2 regions of the Leifsonia shinshuensis genome follow, and region 1 is predicted to be linked to the other one. Evidence: riboswitches for the same ligand, from Rfam matches in the RefSeq annotation. Region 1 holds a riboswitch; the other holds the start of a gene.
What was found. Region 1 has a riboswitch for magnesium ahead of F1C12_RS21750 (Nramp family divalent metal transporter). Riboswitches for the same ligand answer to the same signal wherever they lie in the genome.
Positions count from the first base shown of each region.

Region 2: it holds a riboswitch for magnesium, as region 1 does, so the genes downstream of both, F1C12_RS15945 (ABC transporter permease) here and F1C12_RS21750 (Nramp family divalent metal transporter) in region 1, are expected to answer to the same signal.

Region 1 is NZ_CP043642.1:19,232-25,101, forward strand. It holds gene F1C12_RS21745 (magnesium transporter MgtE N-terminal domain-containing protein) at 1-1,230, opposite strand, end outside; gene F1C12_RS21750 (Nramp family divalent metal transporter) at 1,272-2,909, opposite strand; M-box (ykoK) riboswitch at 3,123-3,291, opposite strand; gene F1C12_RS21755 (hypothetical protein) at 3,637-3,882, shown strand; gene F1C12_RS21760 (transposase) at 4,023-4,160, opposite strand; gene F1C12_RS21765 (hypothetical protein) at 4,320-5,354, opposite strand; gene F1C12_RS21770 (hypothetical protein) at 5,424-5,672, opposite strand; gene F1C12_RS21775 (hypothetical protein) at 5,693-5,870, opposite strand, start outside.
Region 2 is NZ_CP043641.1:3,264,647-3,270,516, reverse strand. It holds gene F1C12_RS15950 (ABC transporter ATP-binding protein) at 1-1,267, opposite strand, end outside; gene F1C12_RS15945 (ABC transporter permease) at 1,282-3,018, opposite strand; M-box (ykoK) riboswitch at 3,262-3,443, opposite strand; gene F1C12_RS15940 (winged helix-turn-helix domain-containing protein) at 3,569-4,168, shown strand; gene F1C12_RS15935 (MFS transporter) at 4,180-5,445, shown strand; gene F1C12_RS15930 (hypothetical protein) at 5,478-5,720, shown strand; gene F1C12_RS15925 (GNAT family N-acetyltransferase) at 5,734-5,870, shown strand, end outside.

The DNA of each region.
Region 1 (5,870 bases):
GGTACGCCCGCGTTCGCGCCAGTCGTCGGGGATGGACTCCTCGAGGGCGTCGTCCACGGTGATGATGCCGACGAGCTCTCCGTCATCCGCGACCACGGGCACCGACAGCAGGTTGAAGTCGGCCATGGTGTTCACGACGGCGACGGCATCGTCCGACGGGGCGACCGCGACCGGCTCGGTCTCGGCGATCTCGCTGACGGGTGCTTGCGGGTCGGCGCGGAGGAGCTCGATGAGGCCGACGGCGCCGATCAGGCGGTTCTCGGCGTCGACGACGTGAACGGTGGTGAGCGCCTGGTCCTGCATGCTTGCGTCGCGCACCGCCTCCACGGCGTCGCGGGCGGTGGTGTCGGGAGGGACAGCCAGGTACTCGACGCCCATCATGCCGCCGGCGCTTCGGTGCTGGTAGCGCATCAGCCGCAGCACATCCTCCCGCTGCGGAGCCGGCAGCGCATCCAGGACGTCCGTCCGCCGATCCTGCGGGAGATCGAGGATGGCGTCGACGACGTCGTCCGCGTGCATGCGGCTCAGGACCGCCGCGATCTCCGCGGTGTCCCTGCTCCTGAGCACGCGGGCCTGCTCGTCGTCGTCGAGCTCTTCGATGACGTCGGCTTCCAGCTCCGGGTCGCCGTGCAGGTGCTCGAACAGGTCGGCGCGCTCGCTCTGGGTCGCTGATTCGATGACATCGGCGATCTCGGCGGCACGGAGACCGTCGAGCCGGCGGAAACGCGAACGCAGCGCCGCCGACGGCGCGTGACCGATCAGAGCGTCGAACGATTTCCAGTCCCGGACCGGATGGTCGCGTCGACCACGCCACAGCGGCGCGCTGACGTCGACCCCCGTGGCCACCCAGCCCTGGCCGTCGTACCGGATGGCGATGTCGTAGGCGCGGACCAGCCGGGCGTGCTCGACATCGACCAGACGGTGTCCGAGCACGGCCTCCTTCAACAGCACCTCGCCGGGCCGCCGCTCGAACGGCCGAAGATCCAGGCGGGCCGTGCCGAGGGTGATCGACCCATCGCCGAGCTCCGTGATGCTCTCGGCCGGGACGAACACGGATCGGCCGCCGACCCGCGCCACCAGTCCGGTGACGGCAGGGTAGCCTTCGGGTCCGAGGCGGACGATCAGGTCGGCCAGAGCGCCGATCTGGGTGCCGTGCCCGTCGCGGATCGGGCCGCGCAGCAGGCGGGAGAGCATCACCGTGGTGTCGGCGGTGGTGACTGCGTCGTTCATGACTTCCACGTCCTTTCAGCAGAATTATGCGGGTGAGCGGGTCAGTGGCCGAGGGCCAGTTGCACGACCCGGACGATGACCAGGATCATCGCGATCAGCAGGTACCCACGGAGGACGCTGAGCCCGAGCCGGCGCCCGGTCGAGAGCTTCGGCGGGTTCAGCAGCGCCAGGGGCGGCATCCGCCAGCCGGCCCGGTCGCTGCGGGCGACCGCCGGCGCGGCCGGGGCGGGGTGCCGCAGCCGCCAGATGCCGAAGGCGACACCGACCGCCACCGACAGTGCGCCACCCACGGCGAGGATCAGGACGATCTGGCCGCTGGTGATGCTCGGGAAGATCACACTCGCCGTCAGGACCAGCGACAGTATCACGAGCACCGCGATCACCGCGGAGGTGAACACGTTGAGCCAGCGCCCGTTCACCCACGGCCCCAGCACTTCCTTGTCGTTGCACAGCAGAAGCAGGAACACCGTCGCCGACGGCAGCAGCACCCCGGCGAGGACCTGCACACCGACGGTGATCAGCCCGAGCGGGCTGCCCGGCAGCACCACCACCGCGGCGGCTACAAGGAGCAGTCCGGCGAACACCGCGTAGAACCCCTTCGCATCGCGGACCTTGCGGTGCAGGGAGTGCTTGAGCCCGAGGGTGTCGCCCAGCGCGTACGACGTGGACAGGCCGACCGCGGCCGCACCGATGATGGACGCGTCGATCAGTGCGATAGCGAACAGGATGCCGGCGACCTTCCCGACGTACTTTCCGATCCCGGCGGCGACTCCGGCCGCGTCGGTGAAGTTGCCGAACTCGGGCTGCCCGGCGAAGACCGCGGCCGGGACGGCCATGAGGATCGCGCCACCGATGACCACGATGACGATCCCCACCCACAGGTCGACCTTCTCGTAGGGGATGAACCGGGGAGTGATGCGCTTGTCGATGATGTAGGACTGCTGGAAGAACAGTTGCCACGGCGCCACGGTGGTGCCGACGATGCCGATGATCAGCAGCATCACCGTCGACAGCTCCGCCCCGGCCGGGAGCCCGGGCACGAAGAACCCGCGCGCCACCTCGGTGAGCGACGGGTGCGCGAGGAACGCCAGCGGGACCAAGATCAGCGACCCGAAGATCAGGAACATGCACAGCCGTTCGAACCGCCGGAACGATCCCGTGGACGCCGCAGCGATGATCACCACCGCGGCGATGATGACGCCGGGGATCTGTGGCAGCCCCAGGTAGCTCAGCCCCAGGCTGATCCCGATGAACTCGGTGACGATGGTCAAGGCGTTCAGCAGGAACAGGTCGATGACGCTGAACGCGCCCCAGAACTTCCCGAACCGCTCCAGGATCAACCGGGCGTGCCCCACCCCCGTCACCGCCCCGAGCCGCAGCACCATCTCCTGGTTCACGTAGAGCACCGGCACCAGCAGCAGCAGCGTCCACAGCAGGCTGTACCCGTAGTTCTGACCGGCCTGCGTGTAAGTGCCGAAGGCACCCGCGTCGTTGTCGCCCACCATCACGATCAGGCCGGGACCCACGATCGCCAGAAGCGTCTTCAGCTTCGCGGACAGTTTGGTCCGTGCGGCGTCGTCTCCGACGGGGATGGTGCCGAAGGCACCCTGGATATCGCCGACGTGCGCCGAATCGAGGACGGCGTTCTGTGGGGGCGGGGTCTGCATGGTCGAGGGCATGGCGAATCGCTTTCTCTTCGGCGGCGCGCGGGGAATCGGCGCGCGCCGTCGCGGGCACGAGCAGGAAAGGTGGCCGCGTTCGGCGGCCGGAACGGGTCGGAAGGACGCGTTCAGAGCAGGGAGGAGGGAGCGATCGGCTCCCGTCTATCGCACTCGCTCATCGCTCACCTCCCGTTTCGGATCCCGCGTGCCTCCAGGACCGCCGAACCCGGCGGCGCCTCTCCACGTAAGACCTTTGGCACTCCGCGACGTCACCCGGGAACCGGGAGCCAATCGGGGCCACCCCTTAAGCCGGGGAGACCTGTCCTGACCCATGGCGTCTCTCGACATTTGGGGTCGCTGGCATGTGTTCGCGAAGGAGCCTCAGCTAACGATCGGCACCTACAAACGTGATGGTACACCGAAAATCGCTTATCTGCATATATACGCAGATGAAGATTTTCGCAGCCATCGGCGGAGCTTCCACCCCGTCGATTTCACGGCGTCAGGTCGATGGTAGGGCGGACTTCAGACGGCCGCCAGCAAGCTGAGCCACGCCTAACCTGGCGGGCCCGTTCAGTCACGTAGGCCTCGCGCCGATCTTCATAGCCAGTTCATCGGCATCGTTCACCCGCGTGCCACTTTCGGAGGGTGCTGCGTTCAGTGCGCGCCAAGAGCGTGTGTTCGTCTGGGGCGCGGTTCCCTGTGAGCTCTCCGGCGTCGATCAGGTCTTATCGAAGGAGAAGTGATGTCGTCGAAATCTCGTGGGCTGCGTCGCGGCCTCGTCGCTGTCGGCCTGGCCGGCGTCGCCGCGCTCGCGGTCGCCGCTCCCGCGCTGGCGCAGCCGACCGACGGTCACGGTGAGCGCAGTAACGCTGAGCACAGCGTGCACCTCGCCAAGGGCGACCTGCTGGTCAGCAGCGGCCTGCCTCGGCCGTCGGCAACCAGATGCACCTTGGTCGTCAGCCCGCCGCGAGACCGTCCGATCCCGTGATCAGGCGGCTCGAACCACGGATTCTTGTGATTCGGCAGAGCCCCTGTGGTGCGTGCGAGAGTCGCACCGTGCTGATGCACGCGTGTGATCGTGGAGTCGATCGACACGACCCAGTCGATCTTCCCCGCCGGGTCGGACTGCTACTGCACCTCGGCAAGCAACTTCTCCCAGGTGCCATCCTCGGCCCACCGGTTGAACCGCTTGTAGATCGAGTTCCACTTCCCGAACCGCTCCGGCACGTCCCGCCACGGCGCACCGGTTCGGTACTTCCACGCCATTCACTCGACCGCAAAGCGGTGATCCGCCCACGGCCGAGACCTCCCCGTCGACACCGGCATCAGCGGCTCCAGCACGGCCCACACCTCGTCAGAGACCTCGTGTCGCGTCACCGTTCAAGACTCGCCAACCAGAACCGGAAACCACTTGATCAACACGCTCTAGGTGCCGAGCGTCGTCGTCGGAGCGTCGGAGCGTCGGAGCGTCGGAGCGTCGGGGCGCGAGTCGATCGCCGAGGTCTGTTCCGGATCCACCAGCGCGTTTACTCGTGCGTCGAGCTGGCCCAATGGCGTGCCCATCACTTGCTCTAGAGTGCGATTTCCCGTTGAACCGAAGATGGCCAGGGACGAGGCGATCGGCCGCACTACAGCGGCTGCCGCTGCCGCGTCGTCGACATCGAAGAAGCTCCCGACCGCACTCACGACGGCCGAGGCCGCACCTGGTGCGATCGCCGAGACGACGCCTATCGTGACGGCCGCGGAACCGAGGTCGGCCGCGATGCTGCTCTCCCGCTCTCGTGCGTCATCGAGTTGCCGTTCGTAGACCACGCGGCGATCGAACGTGTCCTCGTCCACGGGCCCGTAGTCCAGGGACTCGACCTCCTCGCGGAACCGAGCGCTCGACTCGATGTTCTCCGGGGTGTTCTGCGCCCACCAGGCTTGCGCCTCACGTCGTGCCGCTTCAGCGGCGTACAGCTGCTCCGCAGCCGAACGTTCCGCGACACGTGCCGCCTTCAGACCACCGTCAGTGGACTCGGTCACCCACCGATCCCACTCCTGTGCGACGGCGTTCCGCCCAGGCAGCGCAAGAGCGCTACGGCTGGCGACGTCGGAGCGCAACCGATCAGCCGTCCGCTGACGCAACCTCCGGAAGAGGATCGAGGCCGCCGCCAGGCGCCGATCCGCGCGCATGATCCGCGCCGCGTCGGCGCCGAGCTGCGCGCGAAGCGGCGCCACGTAGGCTCGACGGCTCGTGAGTGCTGCGTCGGCCGCGCTGTGGCGGTTCGTCGCTGCAACCTCGCGGGAACGCGCTTCCCACGGGGCGGCGAGACCTTCTTCGGCCATCCGAAGTGCCGCCTGCAGAACTGCAACGTCGGTGCGTGCCTCCCGGTGAAGTTCACGCAACGCATCCACAGATCCGGTCGTCGGCGGGCTCTCCTCGCCTTCCCACCCTGCGTCGATAGTGCGATCGCTCATCTCGGCCTTCCCTTCGATTGCCTGGCACGCGTCCAGGGGTGATGACCGCCCGGACGGGCGGCCAGCTCGTTAACTCGCGACCAGGTGAAGCCCCGACGCCGCTACCGCGGGCGAGGGCTCGCCTACCTTCCGTGTGAGCGCGGATGGTCGGATCAGAGTGTCGACGATGGTGATCGCGCCGTTGGCGTCGACCGCGGTGGTGGTGAGGAGCGTCCAACCGCGCAGGATCAGACCGGCAAGGTTTGTCTCGCGCTCACCGATTCGCCGCGCCTGTTCCGTGTTGGAGTTTGGTCGGAAGCTGGTGACAACGGTGGTCACCGTCGCATCATCGGCGGGGCTCAACTCGCGCCGCCCCCGCCGGGCGCTGGCTCCGGACGCCCTTCGAGGTCGCTGACAAGGAAATCCGCGAAGTTGCCCGAGTCATCGACTCGTTTGAGAGGTGCTTCTGGTGTCCAGGGCTCGTCCGTGCGGTGGTTCGCCGGGAACAATCCGAGGCTGCGCATGCGGGCGAAGGTG
Region 2 (5,870 bases), on a different replicon from region 1:
CGGTGTCGAGCTGTCGCTGGGCGTCGTCCTCGCCGAAGTGCGCCCTGAGCGCGGTGAGGATGTCGTCGGCGCGGATGGCGCCCGTAGCGGTGTGCCGGAGGTCACGGACGATGCGGCGGACCAGCGGGGCGGCCTCCATCGCGAGGGTCGCGAACTGCTCCTTCGCTCGCAGGAGGTCGGCGGCCGCGTACCGCCGGCCCTGCTCGGTGATCCGCAGCTCGGTTCCCTGCGGCCGGGCCAGCTTGAGGAGCTGGGCGGCGTCCACGACCGGGAGGAGGTCGTCCAGTTCGTAGCGGAGCTCGTCGGCGATCTCGGCCAGGCCCTCCGTCCCGCCGCGCTCGGCGAGCAGTTCGACCAGGCCGCCGAGCGAACCGGTGCTCGCTTCCGGCAGCGGGAAGTCGATCTCGTTCGCGCTCGCGGCCGCCGCCGCGAGGGAGAGGTCGACGGCCGCGCCGGCCGGGCCGGCCCCGCCGGGCGCCGTCGCACGCGGCTCGGCCCGCTGGCCGGTGAGGATGCCGTAGACCTCGTCCACGAGCGCTTCGAACTCCGGGCTGCGGCGGTCCCGCGGCTGCGGCAGGTCGACGGTCAGCTCGGCCTTGATCCGGCCGGGGTTGGAGTCGAGCACGACCACGCGGTCGGCGAGCTGGATGGCCTCCTCGATGTTGTGCGTGACGATCAGCGCCGTGCGGGTCGGGAGGGTGCCGTCGCCCCACATCCGCACGAGCTCGCCGCGCAGGTTCTCGCTGGTGAGCACGTCGAGCGCCGAGAACGGCTCGTCCATCAGCAGCACGTCGGGCTCCACGACGAGGGCACGGGCGAAGCCGACGCGCTGCCGCATCCCGCCGGAGAGCTCCTTGGGGTAGGCGGACTCGAACCCGTCGAGGCCGATCTGGTCAATCGCGCGGAGGGCGCGCTCGCGTCGCGCCTCCGGGCGGACGCCCTTGGCCTCCAGCCCCAGCTCGACGTTCTCGAGCACAGTCAGCCAGGGCAGCAGCGCGAACGACTGGAAGACGAGAGCCGTGCCCGGGTTGGCGCCGTTGAGCACGCCGCCCTTGAACGACACCGTGCCGGAGGTCGGCGCGATCAGCCCGGCGATGCACCGCAGCAGCGTGCTCTTGCCGGAGCCGGAGCGGCCGAGCAGAGCGACGATCTCGCCCTGGTGGATCGTGAGCGAGACGCCCGAGAGCACGGTCTTCTCGCCGCCGTCGGTGGCGAACGACTTGGTGACGTCGCGGACGTCGATGAGTGCGGTGTTCGTGGTGGTCATGATTGGAGCCCTCCTCACAGGCTGAAGCGCTTCTCGGCGACCGCGTACAGGCGGCGCCAGAACAGACGGTTGAGTCCGACGACGAAGACGGACATCACGATGACGCCGACGAGCACGCGCGCCATGTCGCCGGTCTGGGTGGCGTCGGCGATGTACGCGCCGAGGCCGGTCGCGGTGTAGGTGTGGTGGTCGTAGGTGACGACCTCGGCGACGATGGAGGCGTTCCACGCGCCGCCGGCCGCGGTGATGCCGCCGGTGACGTAGGCCGGGAAGATCGCCGGGAGGATCAGCCTCCGCCAGCGCTGCACCCGGCCGACGCCGAAGCTGTCCATCGCCTGCCGCAGGTCGGTCGGGATGGCGCTCGCGCCTGCGATGACGTTGAACAGGATGTACCACTGCGACCCCAGCGCCATCAGCAGGATGCCGCCGTAGTCGAGCGGGATGCTCGTCGCCACGAAGAACGCGATCGCGAACGGGAACAGGAAGTTCGCCGGGAAGCTCGCCAGCAGCTGCACGATCGGCTGGGCCAGCCGGCTGATCCGCGGGTTCATGCCGATGCACACCCCGACCGGGACCCAGACGATGGTCGCGAACAGCAGGATCACGACCACACGGGCCATGGTGACCGCGCCGAGCCCGAACGCCTCCAGGAACGCGCCCAACCCCAGCGAGCGCTGGATGAAGAGGTACGAGGCCACAGCACCGAGCACGATCGCGGCGACGACGAGCACCGTCACGGCGACATCCAGCGTGCGCTTTCGCACCTCCGGCACCCGGAGCGGATGCTCGGCCAGCCCGAACGGCCGGGTCGCCCGGTCGAGCCCGCGCCCGATCGGGGCGAACCCGCGCTCGACGACGCGCGGAAGCCAGGAGCGGCTGACCACGTCGAGCACCACGCTGCGCGGACGGTCGGTCGGGGCGGTGTCCTCCTGGCGGAACCGCTCCGCCCAGGCGACCAGCGGCCGCCAGAACAGGAAGTTCACGCCGAGCACCATGCTCGCCATGGCGACGATCGCCCAGCCGACCCGATCGAGCTGGCCGGCCTCCACCGCCGATGCGACGTAGGCTCCGACGCCGGGGAGTGCGTAGCTGTGGTTGTTAACCGTGATCGCCTCGGAGGCGGCCAGGAAGAACCAGGCGCCGCCGAAGCTCATCATGCCGTTCCAGACCAGCGGGATCATCCCGGACGGGACGTCCAGCTTCCAGAACCGCTGCCACTTCGTCAGCCGCATCAGCCGGGCGGCCTCGTCGAGGTCGCGGGGCTGGCTGGTGAGCGACGCGTAGAACGCGAAGGTCATGTTCCACACCTGCGAGGTGAAGATCGCGAACACCGCCGCCGACTCCAGGCCAAGGGTCGAGCCTGGGAAGAGCGCGATGAACCCGGTCACGGTCACAGACAGGAAGCCGAGGATCGGGACGGACTGCAGGATGTCCAGAGCGGGCAGGATGACTTTCTCGGCGCGCGGCAGCCGGGCGGCGGCCGTGGCGACCACGAAGGTGAACACCAGCGACGCGGCGAGCGCAGCGAACATCCGCAGCAGCGAGCGCAGCGCGTAGTACGGCAGCAGCGCCGGGTTCGTGTCGATGGACGACGGCACTTCGGCGAGCCGCACGGGCGCGGAGGCGCCGGCAGTCGCCTGGATCACCAGGTAGAAGAGGACGACGATCGCGACGGCGACCAGGATGTCGATCCAGCGGAAGCGGACACGGCGGAGCGTGCCGGCGCCGGGAACGGTACGGAGCAGGGGCATGACAAGACCTCCCTGGGCCGCGGCCGGCTGAGGCCGGCGCGGCAGAGAACGACAGGGGACGTGCTGAGGGCGTCGTCGTGCCGCGCGGAGGTCAGGGTCGGCCTGGCGTGGAACGCGTGGAGGCCGCCGTCGACGGAGCGCAGCAGGGACGGGACGGACTATGGTCGTCGCTCACGACGGATCACCTCCTCGCATTCGGGGGCAGGCGTGCGCCAGGCGTCACCCACGGCGGCACGGCCAGGGGCGAGACTCCCACGTAAGAGCTTCGGCACTGCGCGACGTATCCCGCGATCCGACCGGATCCGGGGAAGCCACTTGGGATCACCCCTTAAGCCGGGGAGACCTGTCCTGATCTTGGGCGTCTCTCGACGTCGTCAGATCAGTGGCCTGTGTTCGCGCAGAAGCCTCACCTAACGAAGTTCTGCCGTCGAGAACCGTAGCAGACATCCGCTGCGAGCGGCGCGAACCCTAACGGGACCCTAACGAGACGCCGTCGCCAATATCACAGAAACTCTTTTGCAGAATCTTTTCTGCGATTACACTGCCAGGCATGACCGACGACGCGAACCCGTTCCCGGGGCTGGATCCGGCGCAGGATGTGCTGCTCAGCCCCTCCGCCATGCGCGGGCTGGTCAACCCGCTGCGGCTCCGGCTGCTCGACCTCCTGCAGGCGGATGGGCCGTCCACCGCGACGGAGCTGGGCCGGCGCGTCGGGCAGTCCACGGGCGTCACGAGCTACCACCTCCGCGTGCTCGCGCAGCACGGCTTCATCGTGGAGGACGCCGAACGCGGAAACGACCGCGACCGCTGGTGGCGCGCGGTGCACCGGTCGACCTCCTTCTCGTTCCGCGTGCCCGGAGACGCCGCGACCGAGGAGACCGTCGACCAGGCGGTGCAGTTCGTGCGACTCAACGCCGAGGAGTCGCACCGGCGGGTGCTGGCCTGGGTGGACACGCTGTCCAGCCAGGTGGAAGAGCTGCCGGAGCTGCCGTGGACGGTCAGCGACTGGCCGCTCACGCTCACGGTCGAGCAGGCGCGGGAGGTCACAGCGGCCGTGCGGGAACTCGTGACGCGGTTCCGGAGGGAGCCGGGGGCGGAGGGCGACGGTACGCGGGTGCACGCGCAGTTCCAGCTGTTCCCGGAGCCATGAAGAAGGACGCCGTGAGCGCCACCGGCGCACGCCGCGCTCCGCTTCTCGGACTGATCGGCGCCTACCTGGTCTCCGGCGCGGGCACAGCGCTGTCGGCCATCGCCATCCCGTGGCTCGTACTGGTCACGACCGGCAGCGCGGTCGCCACGGGCCTCGTCGGGTTCGCGGAGATGGCGCCGTACGTGCTGCTGCAGGCGACGGCCGGCCCGCTGGTCGACCGGGTCGGGCTGCGGCGGACGTTCCTGATCGGCAACCTCGTCGCAGCGGCCGCGGTGTTCGGGGTGTTCCTGCTCGGCGCGCTGCACGAGCTCCCGCTCGGCGCGCTGGTCGGGCTGGTCGCCATCGCCGGGGCCGTCCGAGGGGCGGCGGACGCGGCCTCCACGCCGATGATCCCGCCCCTGGCGCGGCTGGCCCGCTGGAGCGACGAGCGCGCGGTCGGCCTCTACTCGGGCGCGAACCGGGCGGCGCTGCTGGTCGGGATGCCGCTCGCGGGCGTGCTGGTCGCGCTCGCCGGGCCGGCGGTCACGATCCTGATCGACAGCCTGACCTTCCTGTGCGCGGTGGTGGTGGTCGCGGTGACGGTGCCACGGATCGAGCAGGTCCCGGCGGAGGCTCCGGCTGCGCCCGCCCCGCCACGGCTCGGCCCGAGCGCGTACTTCGCCGAGCTTCGGGAAGGGCTGCGCTTCCTCCGCGCCGACCGGCTGCTGCTCAGTCTGATGGCGCTGATCGTCCTCACGAACCTGCTGGACCAGGCGATGAGCGCGGTGTTCCTCCCCGTCTGGGCGCACGACCGGGTGCACGACGCGGTCGCGTTCGGGGTGGTCGGCGGCGCCTCCGGGCTCGGGATGCTGGCCGGCGTGCTGCTCACGGCGTGGCTGGGCCAGCGGCTCCCTCGCTGGCTGACGTTCGCCTGCTGCACCCTGCTCGCGTCGGCGCCGCCGTTCTTCGCGGTCGCGGGCTGGACCTCCGTCGTCGCCGTCGCCGCGGTGTTCTTCGTGTGCGGCGTCTTCGGCGGCGTCCCGAACCCGATCATCGGCGCGGTGCAGTACGAGCGGGTGCCTGCGCTGCTGCAGACGCGCGTGCTCGGGGCGATGAAGGCGAGCGCCTACCTGGGCGTACCGTTCGGGTCGCTGCTCGGCGGCCTCCTCGCGCAGAGCGTCGGCCTGACCTGGGCGTGCGTGGCGGCGGGTGTGGTGATGCTGCTCGCGACGGTCGCGCCGCTGGCGTTCCCGGTGTGGCGGCAGCTCGACCGGACACCCGTGCCGGCCGGCGGCTAGAGGCGGCGGCGTGCCGCGCGTACGTTGGCGGCATGTTGATCTTGGTGATCGTCCTCCTCGCGATCTGGGCCGTCCTCGCAGTGATCGGCTTCGCCATCCAGGGCCTGCTCTGGCTGGCGATCATCGCCCTGATCCTCTTCATCGCGACGGCGCTGGTCGCACTGGTGCGCCGGAACACGCTCCGCAGCCGCAGCCAGGGCGGGACGACGACGCAGGGCGGGACGACGACGCAGGGCGGGACGTCCGAGGGCGGGACGGATCGCGGCGCGAACTAGGCCGGTCTCCGGGATGGGCGACGGCAGCGGCTTCCGCGTCCTGCCCGCGACTCCGGAACGCTGGGACGACGTGGTGCGGGTGCTCGGGGCGCGCTCGGCCGGGCCGGACGCCTGCTGGTGCCAGCGGTTCCTGGACGGCGGCGGGCCCGA